One region of the Brucella sp. BE17 genome, then DNA from elsewhere that is predicted to be linked to it. Evidence: riboswitches for the same ligand, from Rfam matches in the RefSeq annotation. Region 1 holds a riboswitch; the other holds the start of a gene.

Region 1 (7,841 bases):
TAGCGCATGGGGTAAGGTTGCCGAATTTTAGTTTATGCAAGCTGGTGCATGCAGAATTAATTCTAACTGGTCATTAAAATCCCAAACAACGGAGAGATAGGGTATCCGTAGGTTACTAAGCCCTATTTCGAGGATCGTAACGGTTAATGGATTTATTCCAACACCATTGAACGCCGCGCTATCATCGCCAGGGCCGAGGCAGGTTTCCTTAACCAGAATGCTGGCCCGTCGGCCTGATGGAGCGGACAATGGAAAATCGCAAAATTCCCATCACTCCGACCCGTTCCGCCAAAATCGATTGCGTCATAAGCCATCAGCGCATCAAGCAAGAGCAGGTTCTTGCATGTAGGGGGTGTCGAACCGAGCCACCACACTCCCCGCACTCTGCTTTTCGATAATATTATAGGGCTCGTTCAAGATATCCCAGCTGGCCGCATCATTGGGGGTGAGCACCAGCTCGCGCGTTGTGCAGGTAATGTCTACTGCTCTGGCGACCACGATCCGGTGAGCTTCGGCAGACGTTGCTTTGATGTGCAGGGTGCAGGCGTTGACGTAATCGCCGACAATCTTCTTTACGTCTATGGAGTTGCCAGGCGCATGCGAGCCGCATGCGGCAATCGTAACGGCCGAGCCCAAGCCTATCGCGCCGGTTTAGTCGGTCCCGACCACAATGTGACAGATTGTTCCTGCTAATTATGCAGGTAGGTCGCACTCGTGTGCATAACGATACTGCATTTTTTTTAAGGCTTGCAACGAACAGCAACCTTCACAGGGCAACAATTTCCTGCCTCGCCATTATTTACCGGGTTCAGCGGTGACGCCGAGCTAATAAGCCGGGCCGCCACAAAACCTGGGTCGCGTATTTTCACTGCAACTCTTTGATACACCTGAATGATAATTATGTGGAGTATAGACTCTGAGTTGAAGCTTTTTTTATTGCTTGCGCAAGATTATCACTGGCGGCAATCAGTGATTGTTTCCGCCTTTACAGCAGAAATATTTTTAGCCAAATGACAACCAGGCCGTTCATAATTTCCAGTTTTACCATCAGCGGCCATGGTTAGCGCCGCCTTTTCCCAGTCAGACAGTGCCGCGACAGCTTGCCCCCATATTTCCCCATCGACCCGCATTCGGCAAGCTGGGCGAGCAGATGGTGACAGTGAGCAATAACCGGCGTATGCACGTAAGCCTTGACCAGCTCAGCCTCTGCATCAGCATGCGTGTGCTATACTCGACTTGCATTTTTTGAGATGGTAGAGGTAACCATATTTGTATTCTCTACAGGTATTTAATCGGTAAATATTTGTCGTTTAAGGTTTAGTAATACTCAATGGCGCTCATGCGCCATTGAGTTGTAAGTCAGGAAATCTACTGTCTACTGTGCAGGAGCAGGCGTCGTTGTGCCGGTTGCAGGTGTTTCAGGTGCGGTTGCTTCAGGTTCGTTTGCGGCATTGGGGTCTGCGACACCCTGCGGAAAGTGCTTCGACCGGTCAAACTCAGGAGCGCTATCCAACTGCTCCTTAGATGTGGTTAGAACCAGCCATGTGTTGCCATCGCTACGCGTAGCGAGTTGCATGACGTCTGGGCTAACGGCGACGTCTTTTTCGCCGATACCAAGGAACCCGCCAACACCGATAACAGCGGCTTCGACTTTGCCTTCAGTGCTTATTATCAGATCATTGAGTTTGCCGATTGACTGAGCGTCGGTGGCGTCACTTTCATAAACGCTTTGACCAATGAAGCTGGATACCAGAACCTGCCCATCTTTTGCTTCTAAGAAGCCAATTGTATTTGCCTCAGCGCCCTCTGTTGATGCTGCACCGAACATGTTCTTGGTGGCAACGGGCATTTCCTGTTGGGCTGGTGCCTCTGTCGCTGGCATCGGTGCGGTATCCGGCGACGCCGTTTGCGCAAGTGCTGGCACGCTTATTACGAGTGCACACGCCGCTGTCAGAAGTGTAGTTTTGACCATTACAATTCTCCTCTCTGCATGAATGTTCACTTATTGAACTCGTAAGGCCTATGATCGTTCCAATTTTGTTAAGTAGGTATGAAAGTCTATGTCTTGGCTGCGCTTGATGACGGCCTTACATTTTTGTCGCTAAGCCCGGTGTAACGATCAGCTATCCGGCTGGTTATGCCGGTCCCGTGACGACACCCAGCGCCACATGCGATAGCAGAGGCGAGATTGTGGTTATCTGAGCGCCCAATGAGAAATGAGGCTAGAGGATGGTGAAACGCAAAGGCGCTGGCAGCTTGAATTGCTGTTTGCCGTTTTAAGTTAGACTGGATGTGGACGACGGCCTGCCCGGTTCTCGCGGCGAATGGGTGACCATCTCAACCATATTACAGTGCCGGTAAGATTGGCGCCGCGATATGGCAGCAGGCTAAAAATCATCATCGCAAACTCCGTAGAATGTGCACGCTACCATACGGCACGCTGAATGTTTCTATTTTGGTTTATTGTAGAGACTGTGGCGGAGCATCACCCTTGAGACGAAATTGATTTAGTTAAGAAGAGGATTTTCGGCTCATTATAGCTCCATCAAAGGAAGCGAAGATGAGACAGAAATCTGTGCCGCAGACATCTACTTCCTAAAAGACGATCAGGAGTGCTAAAGCGCATTTTTCCTCATGGGGCGGCCAATTTGCGGCTCTAAACTTTCATCATCGCGACCTACCTTTGGGCATCAGCAGCCTTGGCGGCCGAATATAAAGAACAAACCTTCCGTACCAATCAATGTACGAAGCGACGGTATCACCCTTGCGGAAATATGCTCCCGACACGCCGCCAGCGGCCAGAATAGGCGAGCGGTCCGGGCGGGTTATCTGTTTTTCGCTTTCCATGCGTGCTGTGCGCCAGTGGCATATCGTGTCGGCTCGCCGCCTATAGTCGTGGGACAGCTCCGGATTTAGGCAATGAGGGGCCGGGAAGCGGATGAAAATTTCATATACAGAATAATTTGACATTATCATATATGACTTAAAGATATAAACATTTCTTTATGTTCTCTTGACAATCTGCGTCAGATGCTGGAAGTTCACCATGCCTAGGTTCTCCGGTGGTCGTTTGCGACACGCCGGGGCTAAGAGGGAAGTCGGTGCCCCGTCCCATTCGGGAAAGCCGGCGCTGCCCCCGCAACTGTAAGCGGCAAGCTTATGTCCACAATGTCACTGGGGTTTTTCCTGGGAAGACGGACCAGAGCAATAGCCGTGAGCCAGGAGACCTGCCTTGGTGAAATAACGTCCACGGGCGGGGTGTCCCGGTGTGCCGTAGCGAAGGCCGCGTAGCGGTATGTATCGCTATGAGTTCGCTGACCCATGCCCCCAACTCATCGGGGTGAGCCATGTCTCAAACTGCAATTTCAGTCGCCACCAAGGGCAAGCCAGCCGTCGATCGCCAGCGGATCGCGATGCGTCACGCTTTTACGTTCTGCCTCAAGAGCCATCGTTTTGATGAGAACTATCATCCCGCAGACAATACGCGTATCACGACGAATTTCGCTAATTTGGCCAGAGGGGAGAACCGCCAGGAGAACCTCCGTAACACCTTGAAGATGATTGACAATCGTTTCAACGCTCTGGCGCATTGGGATAATCCCAAAGGCGATCGTTATTCTGTAGAACTCGAAATCATTTCGGTCGAGATGAATATTGATGCGGAAGACAATCAGGATGCTTTCCCACTGATTGAAATCTTGCAAACGAATATCGTCGATCGGAAGACAAATCAACGCGTCGAAGGCATCGTAGGGAATAATTTCTCTTCGTATGTTCGAGATTATGACTTCAGCGTCGTGCTGCCCGAATACAATAAGGGGCGCCCCGCATTCAGCGCTCCGGATGACTTCGGCGATCTGCATGGAAAACTGTTCAAATGTTTTCTCAATTCCCATGCTTACAAAGAGCATTTTCGTAAGCCGCCGGTCATATGCTTGAGTGCATCCAGCAGCAAGACGTATCACCGCATTGGAAATCACCATCCCGTATTGGGTGTTGAATATCAGCAGAATGAATTATCTTCGACGGACCAGTACTTTCAAAAAATGGGGCTGCAGGTTCGCTTCTTCATGCCGCCGAACAGTGTTGCGCCTTTCGCTTTCTATTTTGTTGGCGATCTCCTCAATGACTACACTAATCTTGAGCTTATCGGCACAATCAGCACGATGGAAACTTTTCAGAAAATCTATCGGCCTGAGATTTACAACGCCAATTCCGTAGCTGGGTATCGCTTTCAGCCAAGTCTAAAGCATGAGGACTATTCACTAACACGCGTGGTCTATGATCGCGAAGAGCGTGGCCGGCTTGCTGTTGAGCAGGGAAAATTCGCTGAAGAGAACTTCATTAAACCGTATAAGACCGTCCTTGAGCAGTGGTCTGCCAACTACACCCTTTGACGAGCCAAAACAAAAGGTTGCCTATCATGAAAAGACTATTGCCTACGTCGACCGCCGGCAGTTTGCCAAAGCCTTCTTGGCTTGCAGAACCTGAAAAACTTTGGTCGCCTTGGAAGTTGCAGGATGATGAATTAATTGCGGGCAAGCAAGATGCTCTGCGCTTGTCTTTGGACGATCAACAACAGGCTGGCATTGATATCGTCAGTGACGGCGAGCAAACGCGCCAGCATTTTGTAACGACGTTTATTGAGCACCTCGACGGGGTCGACTTTGAAAAGCGTGAAACGGTCAGAATCCGCAATCGTTACGATGCGAGTGTGCCGACGGTTGTTGGCGCTGTATCGCGTCCAAAGCCGGTTTTTGTCGAAGACGCTAAGTTCTTACGTCAGCAAACTCAGCAACCTATCAAATGGGCCTTGCCGGGACCTATGACTATGATCGATACGCTTTATGATGCCCATTATAAAAGCCGTGAGAAACTGGCGTGGGAATTCGCAAGGATACTCAATGAAGAAGCCCGGGAACTGGAGGCTGCCGGCGTCGATATCATCCAGTTCGACGAACCGGCATTCAACGTCTTCTTTGATGAGGTCAATGATTGGGGTGTCGCTACCCTGGAGAGGGCAATTGAAGGTCTTAAGTGCGAAACTGCCATCCATATTTGCTATGGCTATGGCATTAAGGCCAACACTGATTGGAAAAAGACCCTGGGATCCGAGTGGCGTCAATATGAGGAATCCTTCCCCAAACTACAAAAGTCGAATATCGACCTGATCTCGCTAGAGTGTCAGAACTCGCATGTTCCCATTGACCTTATTGAACTCCTTCGAGGCAAAAAGGTGATGGTAGGGGCCATCGACGTCGCAACTCAAACGGTTGAAACTCCGGAGGAAGTCGCCAGCACTTTGCGAAAGGCACTTCGGTTCGTTGATGCCGACAAGCTCTATCCATGCACCAATTGCGGGATGGCTCCGCTACCTCGGAAAGTAGCTCGAGGCAAACTGGACGCTTTAAGTGCAGGTGCAGAAATCATCAGAAGAGAGCTTTCGGCCTAGTTCTGGCCGAGCAGCGGGAGTCAGACATGAACATGCTAGACCACCGCTTCGGTGGTCTTGAGCGTCAGCAGTACGCAAACGACACTTGTTTTCTGCGTTAATCTTGAAAGCTTGTGTTTTCATGCTTTTGAAAACACAAGCCACTTCTGTGTCTATACATTGATGCTGGGCCAGGAGGATACATCTATAACGTCTGGACCTCAGAGCCAGATCGCTTCATCCTAAATCCGATACACCAGATGCGGGGACTGAACACCTAGGCCCGACTTGGAACCGCGCCCGTATCTCTTCGAAGATCCTGACCCAGCTTCTTGCGCCGCGGCGAAGGCGCTCACTATCGTAGCGCTCATCAGGAGCGTGGATAGCATCGCTAGGCAGAATAAAGCCGATAACCACGCATTCCGTTTGCAAGGCCTCGCTGAGCTGTTCGACCAAGGGGATGGCGCCACCTGTACCGCGTAGAATGACCGGCGTTTCCCATTCCTTCTCAAGCCCCCGGGTCGCAGCCTTTAAATAGGGGCTGTGCTGCGACAGTATGACTGCGGAACTGCCGCCCTGGCCCTCGAACTCGACATGGCAACTCTCCGGCACCATCCGTTCGACATGGCTGCGGAACCGCTGGCGGATCATTTCTGGCGTTTGGCCGGCGACCAGCCGGAAGGACAGCCGTGTGGTTGCCGCCCCCGGCAGGACGGAGCGTTCACCCGGTCCCTGATTGCCACCGGTAATGCCGTTTATATCGACGGTCGGGCGACCCCACATGGCTTCGATCGGCGAGTAGCCTTCCTCAACGATGCCTCCGGCGAGGTCGACATCGGCGAAGAGTTCCGGTTGCTGGGATAACTCCTGCCACTGGTGACGTATGGCGTCGGGGATGTCGCACACCCCATCATAGAAGCCGTCTATGGCAACACGCCCCTTGTCGTCATGCAGGCTTGTGAGGATAGTACTCAGAACTCTGATCGGGTTCACGGCGACCGCACCGTAATGCCCCGAATGAAGGTCTGGATTTGGGGCAGAGATCGTAACACGTTCGTGGACGAGGCCCTTGAGCTGGGTCGTGATAGCAGGTTGCTCCGCCGACCACATCTCTGCATCACAAATGAAGGCAACATCGCAGGCGAGGTCTTCTCGGTATGCACTGATGAAATCCGGCAAGCTCGGCGATCCACATTCTTCCTCGCCTTCCAGCATGACAATGACGTCTGCGGGAAATTCACCATTCACACTTTTCCATGCCCGCAATGCTTCGATGAAGGTCCAGAGTTGGCTCTTGCTGTCGGAGGTGCCGCGCCCATAGAATCTGTCGAGGCCATCCTCTTTGATGACAGTCGGCGCAAAGGGCGTGTGTGTCCACTGGCCGAGATCACCCACGGGCTGTACATCGTAGTGCCCGTAGAACAACAGGCGCGGCTTGTTGTCGGTTAAAGCTTTGGAGGAGCGGGCGAGAACCACGGGATGCCCCTTCGTCTCGATCACATTAGCCGCTAGCCCAATGGTTGAAAGCTCCTGTCGCAGCCATTCCGCCGCCCTCGATATCCCTTCTCCGCTGGAAGGCTCGCTTGAGATCGACGGGATCGAAACCAGCTCAAGAAGCTTGCCTAGAGTGATATCAAACTTCTCGTCGATATCCCGCAGCACGTTTTCTGTCTTTGGCACGCCTTTTCCTTCCTCGACTCCTGAACGATTTTTTCCGATATCAGCCGTGATGGACCGTTTTTAGCGAAGCCGCATTTGCAGACTCGACGGTCCTGGCTTCGAGGGAGGCGAGCAAGCGCTCCACGTCCGCCCAGAGCTCGACTTCATCCTCCAGTCCGATGCTGAGGCGCAGGATGACGTCCGGACTGTTCCAAGCGGTGGCACTGCGAGAGCCAGCAATGGACATAGGGGCTGCGAGGCTCCGCGTGCCACCCCAGGAAGCGCCGATGGCAAAGGTCTTCAACGCGTCGAGAGACGCAGCGACGTGGATTGATGCCGCTTCCGTGAAAACAATGCTGAAAACACCGCTGGAGCCGAGGAAATCTCGCTTCCAAAGCTCATGGTCAGGGAAGGTTTCTAAGGCTGGATGAAGCACCTGCGTCACGAGAGGGTGGCCTTCGATCCTGCGCGCGAAATCGAGCGCAACACGCTCCGAATGGCGCAGGCGCACGCTGAGCGTCTCGAAGCCGCGAAGCACAAGCGAAGCGTCGTCCGGCGAAACACCGATGCCCATACGGCCTATCAGCGAACGGATCGGCGTGATCAGGGCGGTATCCCGCACTGTGATAGAGCCCATAAGCACATCGGAATGGCCCGATACGAACTTGGTAAGCGCTTCGGTGACGATATCTGCGCCATGCTGGAGCGGCTTGAAATTGAGTGGTGTCGCCCAGGTATTATCGACACCGAC
Region 2 (7,841 bases), on a different replicon from region 1:
ACAATATGACCACTCTTCACCAGATTGGCGGCCATCGGACCACCCATATTGCCGAGGCCAATGAATGCAAGTGTCGCCATGACACAGTCCTTCCTTTTGCTTTCAGCGTCCGATCATGTGCCTTGCGATGATCACCCGCATGATCTCATTGGTGCCTTCCAGAATCTGGTGCACCCGCAGATCGCGAACCAGCTTTTCCACGCCGTAGTCGTGCAAATAGCCGTAACCGCCCAATAGCTGGAGCGCCTCGTTTGCGACATGAAATCCGGTATCAGTAACGAAACGTTTGGCCATGGCCGACCATTTTCCCGCGTCATGCGCCTTGCGGGTCAACTTATTTGCTGCCGTATAAAGAAGCAGTCGTGCTGCGCAGAGTTCGGTCTCCATGTCAGCGAGACGGAATTGTAAGGCCTGAAACTGGTCAAGTGTCTGTCCGAACGCCTTGCGCTCGCTGCAATATTGGAGCGCCTTATCAAGGGATGATTGTGCGCCGCCCAGAGAACAGGCGGCAATATTGAGGCGACCACCGTCAAGACCTGCCATGGCGATTTTAAAGCCATCGCCTTCATCACCAAGAAGGTTTTCGACGCTCACGCGGCAATTCTCGAACGTGACGCTGCGCGTTGGCTGCATATTCCAGCCCATCTTGTGCTCGTTGACACCAAACGACAGGCCTGGTGCGTCCTTTGGCACAAGAAGGGTCGAAATGCCTTTGGGGCCGTCCTCGCCGGTACGAACCATTGTGACATACACATCGGTTGCACCCGCACCCGAAATAAACTGTTTGATGCCGTTGATGATGTAATGATCGCCGTCCCTCTCTGCGTGGGTTCTGAGCGCGGCTGCATCAGAACCTGAACCGGGCTCTGTCAGACAATAGCTTGCAAGCCATTCCATAGAGCTCAGCCTGGGCAGAAATGTCTGGCGCTGGTTTTCGGTGCCAAAATGATCGATCATCGATGCTGTCATATTATGAATGGAGATGAAGGCCGAAAAAGCCGGGCACGCGTAAGCGAGCGCTTCAAAAATCAAGACGGCATCAAAACGCGTCAGTGCACAGCCACCGACATCGTCGCGCACGTAAATGCCGCCCATGCCAAGCGGGCCGGTTTCGCGGATGGCATCGAGCGGAAAATACTTATCGCGATCCCATTGAAGCGCGTGCGGCGCAATGCGATCTTCGGCAAATTCCCGTGCCATGTCCTGAATGGCCCGCTGATCCTCGTTTAACTCAAATTGGTTGTGGTGGGCCTCATCCATGGTTTCCTCCCTATGAACATCGCGCCTCCATATACAAATAGATCACAGCCGCGCCCAACTGCCAACGCGGCAGTGAAATAATGTTGCTCAATTCTGCAACAATCTGTTGTGCGTTTTTACATATAAGATTTCGCAAGGTGCTGTCATTGCAAGCGGCCAAGACTTCCGCTAGGCACAACGCATGGCACGCGCGATCATGTTTCAGGGGACGGGTTCGGATGTCGGCAAGAGTGTTCTTGTCGCGGGGCTTTGCCGTGCGGCGCGCAATCGCGGATTGAAGGTGCGCCCTTTCAAGCCGCAGAACATGTCGAACAATGCTGCTGTCAGTGATGACGGCGGAGAGATTGGTCGTGCGCAATGGCTGCAAGCCTTGGCATGTGGTGTGCCCTCGTCGGTGCATATGAACCCGGTTCTGCTTAAACCCCAAACCGACATGGGCAGTCAGATTGTCGTGCATGGAAAAGTGTATGGCGAGGCACGTGGACGCTATTACCAGCAATTAAAGCCGCAATTGATGCAAGCGGTCTTGCAATCCTTCGCACATGTCAGTCAGCACGCCGATCTGGTGCTGGTGGAAGGGGCTGGTTCTCCTGCCGAGATCAATCTGCGTGCAGGCGACATTGCCAATATGGGATTTGCAACGCGCGCGAATGTGCCGGTTGTCCTTATCGGCGATATCGACAGAGGCGGGGTCATTGCCTCGCTGGTCGGTACGCATACAATCCTTACGCAGGAAGACCGTGCCATGGTGCGCGGCTTTCTCATCAATAAGTTTCGCGGCGACATTTCGCTGTTTGATGACGGGCTTGCAGCAATCACGGATTTTACCGGTTGGCGCTCTTTCGGGGTGGTGCCTTGGCTGAAGGCCGTATCACGGCTTCCGGCGGAAGATTCGGTTGTGCTGGAACGAGCTGTGCGCGGTGAAGGGAAAAGTTTCAAGGTGGCCGTGCCCATGCTGCCGAGGATCGCCAATTTCGACGATCTGGATCCGCTGAAAGCCGAACCACAGGTCGAGGTGGTCATGGTGCCGCCGGGGCAGGCTTTGCCGCAGGATGCAGGTCTTGTTATCCTGCCGGGAACAAAATCCACGATTGCCGATCTTTGTGCCTTTCGAGAGAACGGCTGGGACCGTGATCTGGAAATGCATGTACGGCGGGGCGGCCATGTGCTGGGTATTTGCGGCGGGTTTCAGATGCTGGGCAATCGGATCAGCGATCCAGATGGCATCGAGGGACAAACATGCGAGGTCAATGGATTGGGGCTGCTTGACGTGGAAACAGTCATGGAGCCGGAAAAGATCGTGCGCAACGTCACGGCGACCTCGCTTTTCCTTAATGCACCGATCGAGGGGTATGAAATCCACATTGGTCGTAGCACCGGCCCTGATGCAGCGCGCCCCTTTTCTCGCATTGGCAATCATGACGATGGCGCAGTTGCTGCGGATGGCCGGATTATGGGAACTTATCTGCACGGCGTGTTCGGTTCTGATCAATTCCGGCAAAAGTTTCTGGCAAGGCTGGGCCTGCGCGGCTCAGGCGAGAACTACCGCGCCAGTGTTGAAACGGCGCTTGATGAGCTGGCTCAAGAACTGGAAGCCTGTCTTGATATCGATGCCTTATTTTCGCTTCCATAGTCACTTTCTGGCTCGCGCTCAGGTCTTTGCCCAGGCGTGCTTGGTCAGGGCTGACAATGTGCAGTGGGCGCGCCCCGCACGCGCCAACTGATAGAGTTTGGCGAAACGCGGGGACGCTGGTGGTTGGTGTGATGCTCTATCGTCAGGCCAATTGACGCCGCTCTGGCAGAAGCCTAATGTTTGATCATGCGACAGGTTTTGCCGGGATGAGAGTCCCGGCAATGCGAAAAGGGAATGCGACGGACGGACCCAAGCCGGGCGTCTTTATCGCAGCCGACCCCGCGACTGTAGAGCGGAGAGGGATGAAACAGGCCGGGCAACCGGCAGCCACTGGAAACCATAATTTCCGGGAAGGTGTTTTACTCCTTACGACCCGTGAGCCAGGAGACCTGCCTGTTGCGTGAAGGACATCATGTCCGCACCCGATGGGAGGTTTTCCCTGCTGCCTGCACGGAGGTTGTCATGGCTGCGCGTAACGAAAATTCACTCAGTACTACACTCCCTTTGCCCCTTGCCACCCGTCTTGTGACGGCCTCGTTGTCGCTTCTGCTCGGAGCCTTCCTGATCTACGGTGTTGGACTGGCGCATTCCGACACGCTGCACGATTCGGCACATGACACGCGTCATGCCTATGGGTTTCCCTGCCACTGATCTGGGCCATAAGGCTCTGCTGTTTTCACAAACTGGGAATTGAAAAACGCTCAATGGTGGACGGCCATTGGAGCGGGTTTTCTGTTGAGGGACAAAAATGTTGATTCGTTATTTATTGGCCACGCTTGCCGCAGGCCTGCTGGCAGGGGTTCTGGTGACGCCTGTCATGTATCTCAAAACCGTGCCGCTGATTCTTGAGGCAGAAACTTACGAAGATGCTGGGGGCGGGCATAGTCATACAGAAGCAGACGCTGCGCCGCACGACCATGATGAGGTGGCAGCAAATGAGGAAGAGGGGGCCGAGCTGCCTTTTGGACGCCTCGGAAATACCTTGCTCGCCAATCTCGTTGCAGGCGCGGGCTTTGCCCTGTTGCTCGGAGGTACAGCACTTCTGGCTGGTCGCCGCATCACGGTGCGAAACGGCATTTACTGGGGTGTTGCCGGTTTTTTTGCTGTGGCGTTCCTGCCGGCGCTCGGCCTTTCGCCGGAACTGCCAGCAATGCCTGCCGCAGAGCTTGCGACGCGGCAGCTCTGGTGGCTGGTGACGGTGCTGTTCAGCGGAATCGGTCTTTACCTTATCGTATTGCGATCCGAAATCTGGGCAAGAATCGCGGGTCTAGCGCTCATTATTGCGCCGCATCTTTATGGTGCGCCGCACCCGCATGACATTGCATCGCCCGTTCCCGCCTTGCTTGCGTCGCAATATGCGGTTTCCTCGCTTGCAACCAACCTGTTTCTGTGGGCAGTGATTGGTCTGGCACTGGGCTGGTTCATCCAGACCTACGCATCAACGGAAATCGAAGGCTGAAACCATGGCTCCGCCGCGAACTGAATTTGCAAAAATCACTTTCGTTCTTGGCGGAGCGCGTTCGGGGAAATCGTCTTTTGCCGAGAAGAAGGTTGAAGCCTCCGGGCTTCAGCCCGTTTATCTCGCAACCGGACGCGCATTTGATGGCGAAATGGAAAACCGTATTGCCATTCATCGCGACCGTCGCGGGTCCCAATGGCAGACGGTAGAAGAGCCGCTTGATCTTGTCGGTGCGCTGGAAAAAAACATGGGTCACGACCGCTTTGTGCTGGTCGATTGCCTTACACTGTGGATCACCAATCTGATGATGGCCGAGCTTGATATTGCGGCTGAAACGCACAAACTGGCGGCAAGCTTGCGCAAGCTTGTCAGTCCCGTGATTCTGGTTTCCAACGAAGTCGGGCTTGGCATCGTGCCGGAAAACCGCATGGCGCGAGAATTTCGAGATTTCGCGGGTTTTGCGCATCAGGCGGTAGCATCGGTTGCGGATGAAGTTTATTTCATGGCGGCAGGTCTGCCGCTCAAAATGAAGGGTTAGTTTTATGCAGGGTCAAAAAATTCCGGCAACGGTCATCACGGGCTTCCTGGGTTCCGGCAAGACGACGATGATCCGCAATTTGCTGGAAAACGCCAATGGCAAGCGCATTGCGCTGATCATCAACGAGTTCGGCGATCTGGGTGTCGATGGCGGTATCTTGAAAGGCTGTGGCATTGAGGCCTGCCGCGAGGAAGATGTGATCGAACTCAACAATGGCTGCATCTGCTGCACTGTGGCTGACGATTTCATTCCGACCATGACAAAACTTCTCGATCGCGCGGATCGTCCCGATCATATCGTGATCGAAACCTCGGGTCTGGCGCTGCCGCAGCCCCTCGTTGCCGCCTTCAACTGGCCGGAGATCAACACACAGGTGACGGTTGATGGCGTCGTCACGGTGATTGATGCAGCCGCCGTCGCCGAAGGGCGTTTTGCCGATGACCACGACAAGGTCGATGCGCAACGTGCAGCGGACGAAAGTCTTGATCATGAAAGCCCTTTAGAGGAACTTTTTGAGGATCAGATTCATGCAGCCGATCTGATCGTACTCAATAAAGCTGATCTAATCGATGCAGATCGGCTCGAACATGTGAAATCTGATGTGGCAGAGCGGTCGACACGACGTATCAACATGGTGCCTGCAAGTTTTGGTAAGCTTGGTGCTGAGGTGCTGCTCGGGCTTGGTGTCGGCACACAAGACGATATCGCCAACCGAAAGTCGCATCATGAAATCCATCACGCCGATGGCCATGAACATGACCATGACGAATTTGAAAGCTTTGTCGTTGAAGCCGGCTCTGTCAATGATCCCAAGGCTTTTACCGACAAGCTGAAAACAGTGATCGCGGATCACGATATTCTGCGGCTCAAGGGTTTTGTGGATGTGCCGGGCAAGCCGATGCGGCTTGTGGTGCAGGCAGTGGGCCAGCGCGTCGAGCATTATTTCGACCGCCCATGGGGCAAGGACGAGACACGGGCCACGCGGCTTGTGGTGATCGGCCTGCATGATATCGATCAGGATGCAATTACGACGGCTGTTAGAGCTTCTGTTTTGTAATGCATCTTCTGCTTGCCCAAAAAGGAACAATCAGCGACGGCAATGAGGCCGTCGATCTCGGTCAGACGCCGGGCGATATTTTGTTCCTTTCCGCTGCCGACACCGAACTGGGGTCAGTGGCTGAAGCGCATCGTCAGGCACCGGGAACGGTGAAGCTCAGGCTTGCCAATTTTCTAAGCCTCATGCACCCGATGTCGGTCGATGCCTATGTCGAGCGCACAGCGCGTCACGCAAAACTCATCGTGGTGCGTATTATCGGCGGCGAAACCTACTGGCCCTATGGATTGCAAGCGCTGCACTCTGCGGCCCTTGCGCAAGATATCAAGCTAGTCGTGCTGCCGGGCGATGACAAACCGGATATGGCGCTTGCGCGTTATTGCACGGTGGCGGCGCAAGAGCGCGATGCTCTCTGGCACTATCTGATCGAGGGCGGGGCGATCAATGTGCGTCACTTCCTTGATTATTGCGTAGCTCTGATCGCGCGCGGTGAAAAACCGGCGGAGGCAGCACCACTGCTTAAAGCGGGGCTTTGGTGGCCGGGCATGTCTGCGCCTTCGCTCGACCGTATCCGAACCGCGTGGCAGCAAGCGGACGGGCCTGTTGCGGCTATCGTCTTCTACCGTGCGCTTGTGCAAAGCGGGCAGATGCAGCCGGTGGAGGCGCTGATCAAGGCCTTGCAGTCACAAGGCCTGAACCCGCTGCCAATCTTTGTCTCAAGCCTCAAGGACCGCTTGTCTGCGGCGGTGGTAGATGGCCTTTTTGACGATTGCACGCCTGATATTGTGCTCAACGCCACCGGCTTTGCGATTTCATCGCCGGGTGCCGAACGTAAGCCGACCGTGCTCGACCAGCGCGGCAACATGGTGTTGCAGGTGATTTTTTCCGGTACGCCGAAAGAGACATGGCAAGCTTCACAGCAGGGTTTGCTGGCGCGCGACCTTGCCATGAATGTCGCATTGCCTGAAGTCGATGGACGCGTGCTTTCAAGAGCCGTGTCATTCAAGTCCGCGCAGCAATATGACGCCGCGGTCGAAGCGGATATCGTCACCCACGAGCCGGAGGAAAGCCGCGTCGCTTTCGTGGCGCAACTTGCGGCAAACTGGGTGCGGTTGCGACGCAAGAAACCATTTGATCGCCGTGTTGCGCTGATCCTTGCCAATTACCCCAATCGCGACGGGCGGCTTGGTAATGGCGTCGGTCTCGATACACCTGCTGGAACGGTGGAAGTGTTGCGTGCCATGGCGGGCGCGGGCTATGCGGTCGGCGAGGTTCCCACCGATGGCGATGCGCTGATGCAGCTTTTGATAGCCGGTCCAACCAATGCAGCGCGTGATGGGCGCGAAATCCGCGAAACCATTTCCTTCAATCAATACAAGGCTTTCTTTGAAAAGCTTCCCGACGCGATTCAGGATGAGATTTCCGGGCGTTGGGGCGAGCCGCAAAATGATCCGTTTTTTGATGCAGGTCTGAATGGCTTTGCGCTGCCCTTGATGAAGACGGGCGAAACATGGATCGGAATCCAGCCCGCACGCGGCTATAATATCGATCCCAAGGAAAGCTATCATTCGCCCGATCTGGTGCCGCCGCACGGCTATCTGGCATTCTATGCCTGTTTGCGCGACGTGGCCAAGGTTGATGCTATCGCCCATATGGGCAAGCACGGTAATCTGGAATGGCTGCCGGGCAAGGCTTTGGCACTTTCGGAAAACTGTTACCCGGAAGCGGTCTTTGGTCCGACACCGCATATCTATCCCTTCATCGTCAATGATCCTGGTGAAGGCACACAGGCCAAGCGTCGCGCGGCCGCCGTCATCATCGATCATCTGACGCCACCTTTGACGCGAGCCGAAAGCTATGGGCCGCTCAAAGATCTCGAAGCGCTGGTCGATGAATA

Evidence for each region. Region 1 has a riboswitch for cobalamin ahead of AAIB41_RS13880 (DUF1852 domain-containing protein). Riboswitches for the same ligand answer to the same signal wherever they lie in the genome.
Region 2: it holds a riboswitch for cobalamin, as region 1 does, so the genes downstream of both, AAIB41_RS05595 (CbtB-domain containing protein) here and AAIB41_RS13880 (DUF1852 domain-containing protein) in region 1, are expected to answer to the same signal.

Annotation. Positions count from the first base shown of each region.
Region 1 covers NZ_CP154468.1:540,353-548,193, forward strand. Annotated here, with positions in the region: gene AAIB41_RS13865 (FAD-binding oxidoreductase) at 1-31, shown strand, start outside; gene AAIB41_RS13870 (hypothetical protein) at 322-636, opposite strand; gene AAIB41_RS13875 (PRC-barrel domain-containing protein) at 1,376-1,972, opposite strand; cobalamin riboswitch at 3,036-3,250, shown strand; gene AAIB41_RS13880 (DUF1852 domain-containing protein) at 3,414-4,397, shown strand; gene AAIB41_RS13885 (methionine synthase) at 4,424-5,452, shown strand; gene AAIB41_RS13890 (M20/M25/M40 family metallo-hydrolase) at 5,669-7,111, opposite strand; gene AAIB41_RS13895 (aminotransferase class V-fold PLP-dependent enzyme) at 7,152-7,841, opposite strand, start outside.
Region 2 covers NZ_CP154467.1:1,136,875-1,144,715, reverse strand. Annotated here, with positions in the region: gene mmsB (3-hydroxyisobutyrate dehydrogenase) at 1-80, opposite strand, end outside; gene AAIB41_RS05605 (isobutyryl-CoA dehydrogenase) at 103-1,260, opposite strand; gene AAIB41_RS05600 (cobyric acid synthase) at 1,442-2,893, shown strand; cobalamin riboswitch at 3,070-3,305, shown strand; gene AAIB41_RS05595 (CbtB-domain containing protein) at 3,356-3,544, shown strand; gene AAIB41_RS05590 (CbtA family protein) at 3,642-4,352, shown strand; gene cobU (bifunctional adenosylcobinamide kinase/adenosylcobinamide-phosphate guanylyltransferase) at 4,357-4,890, shown strand; gene cobW (cobalamin biosynthesis protein CobW) at 4,895-5,947, shown strand; gene cobN (cobaltochelatase subunit CobN) at 5,947-7,841, shown strand, end outside.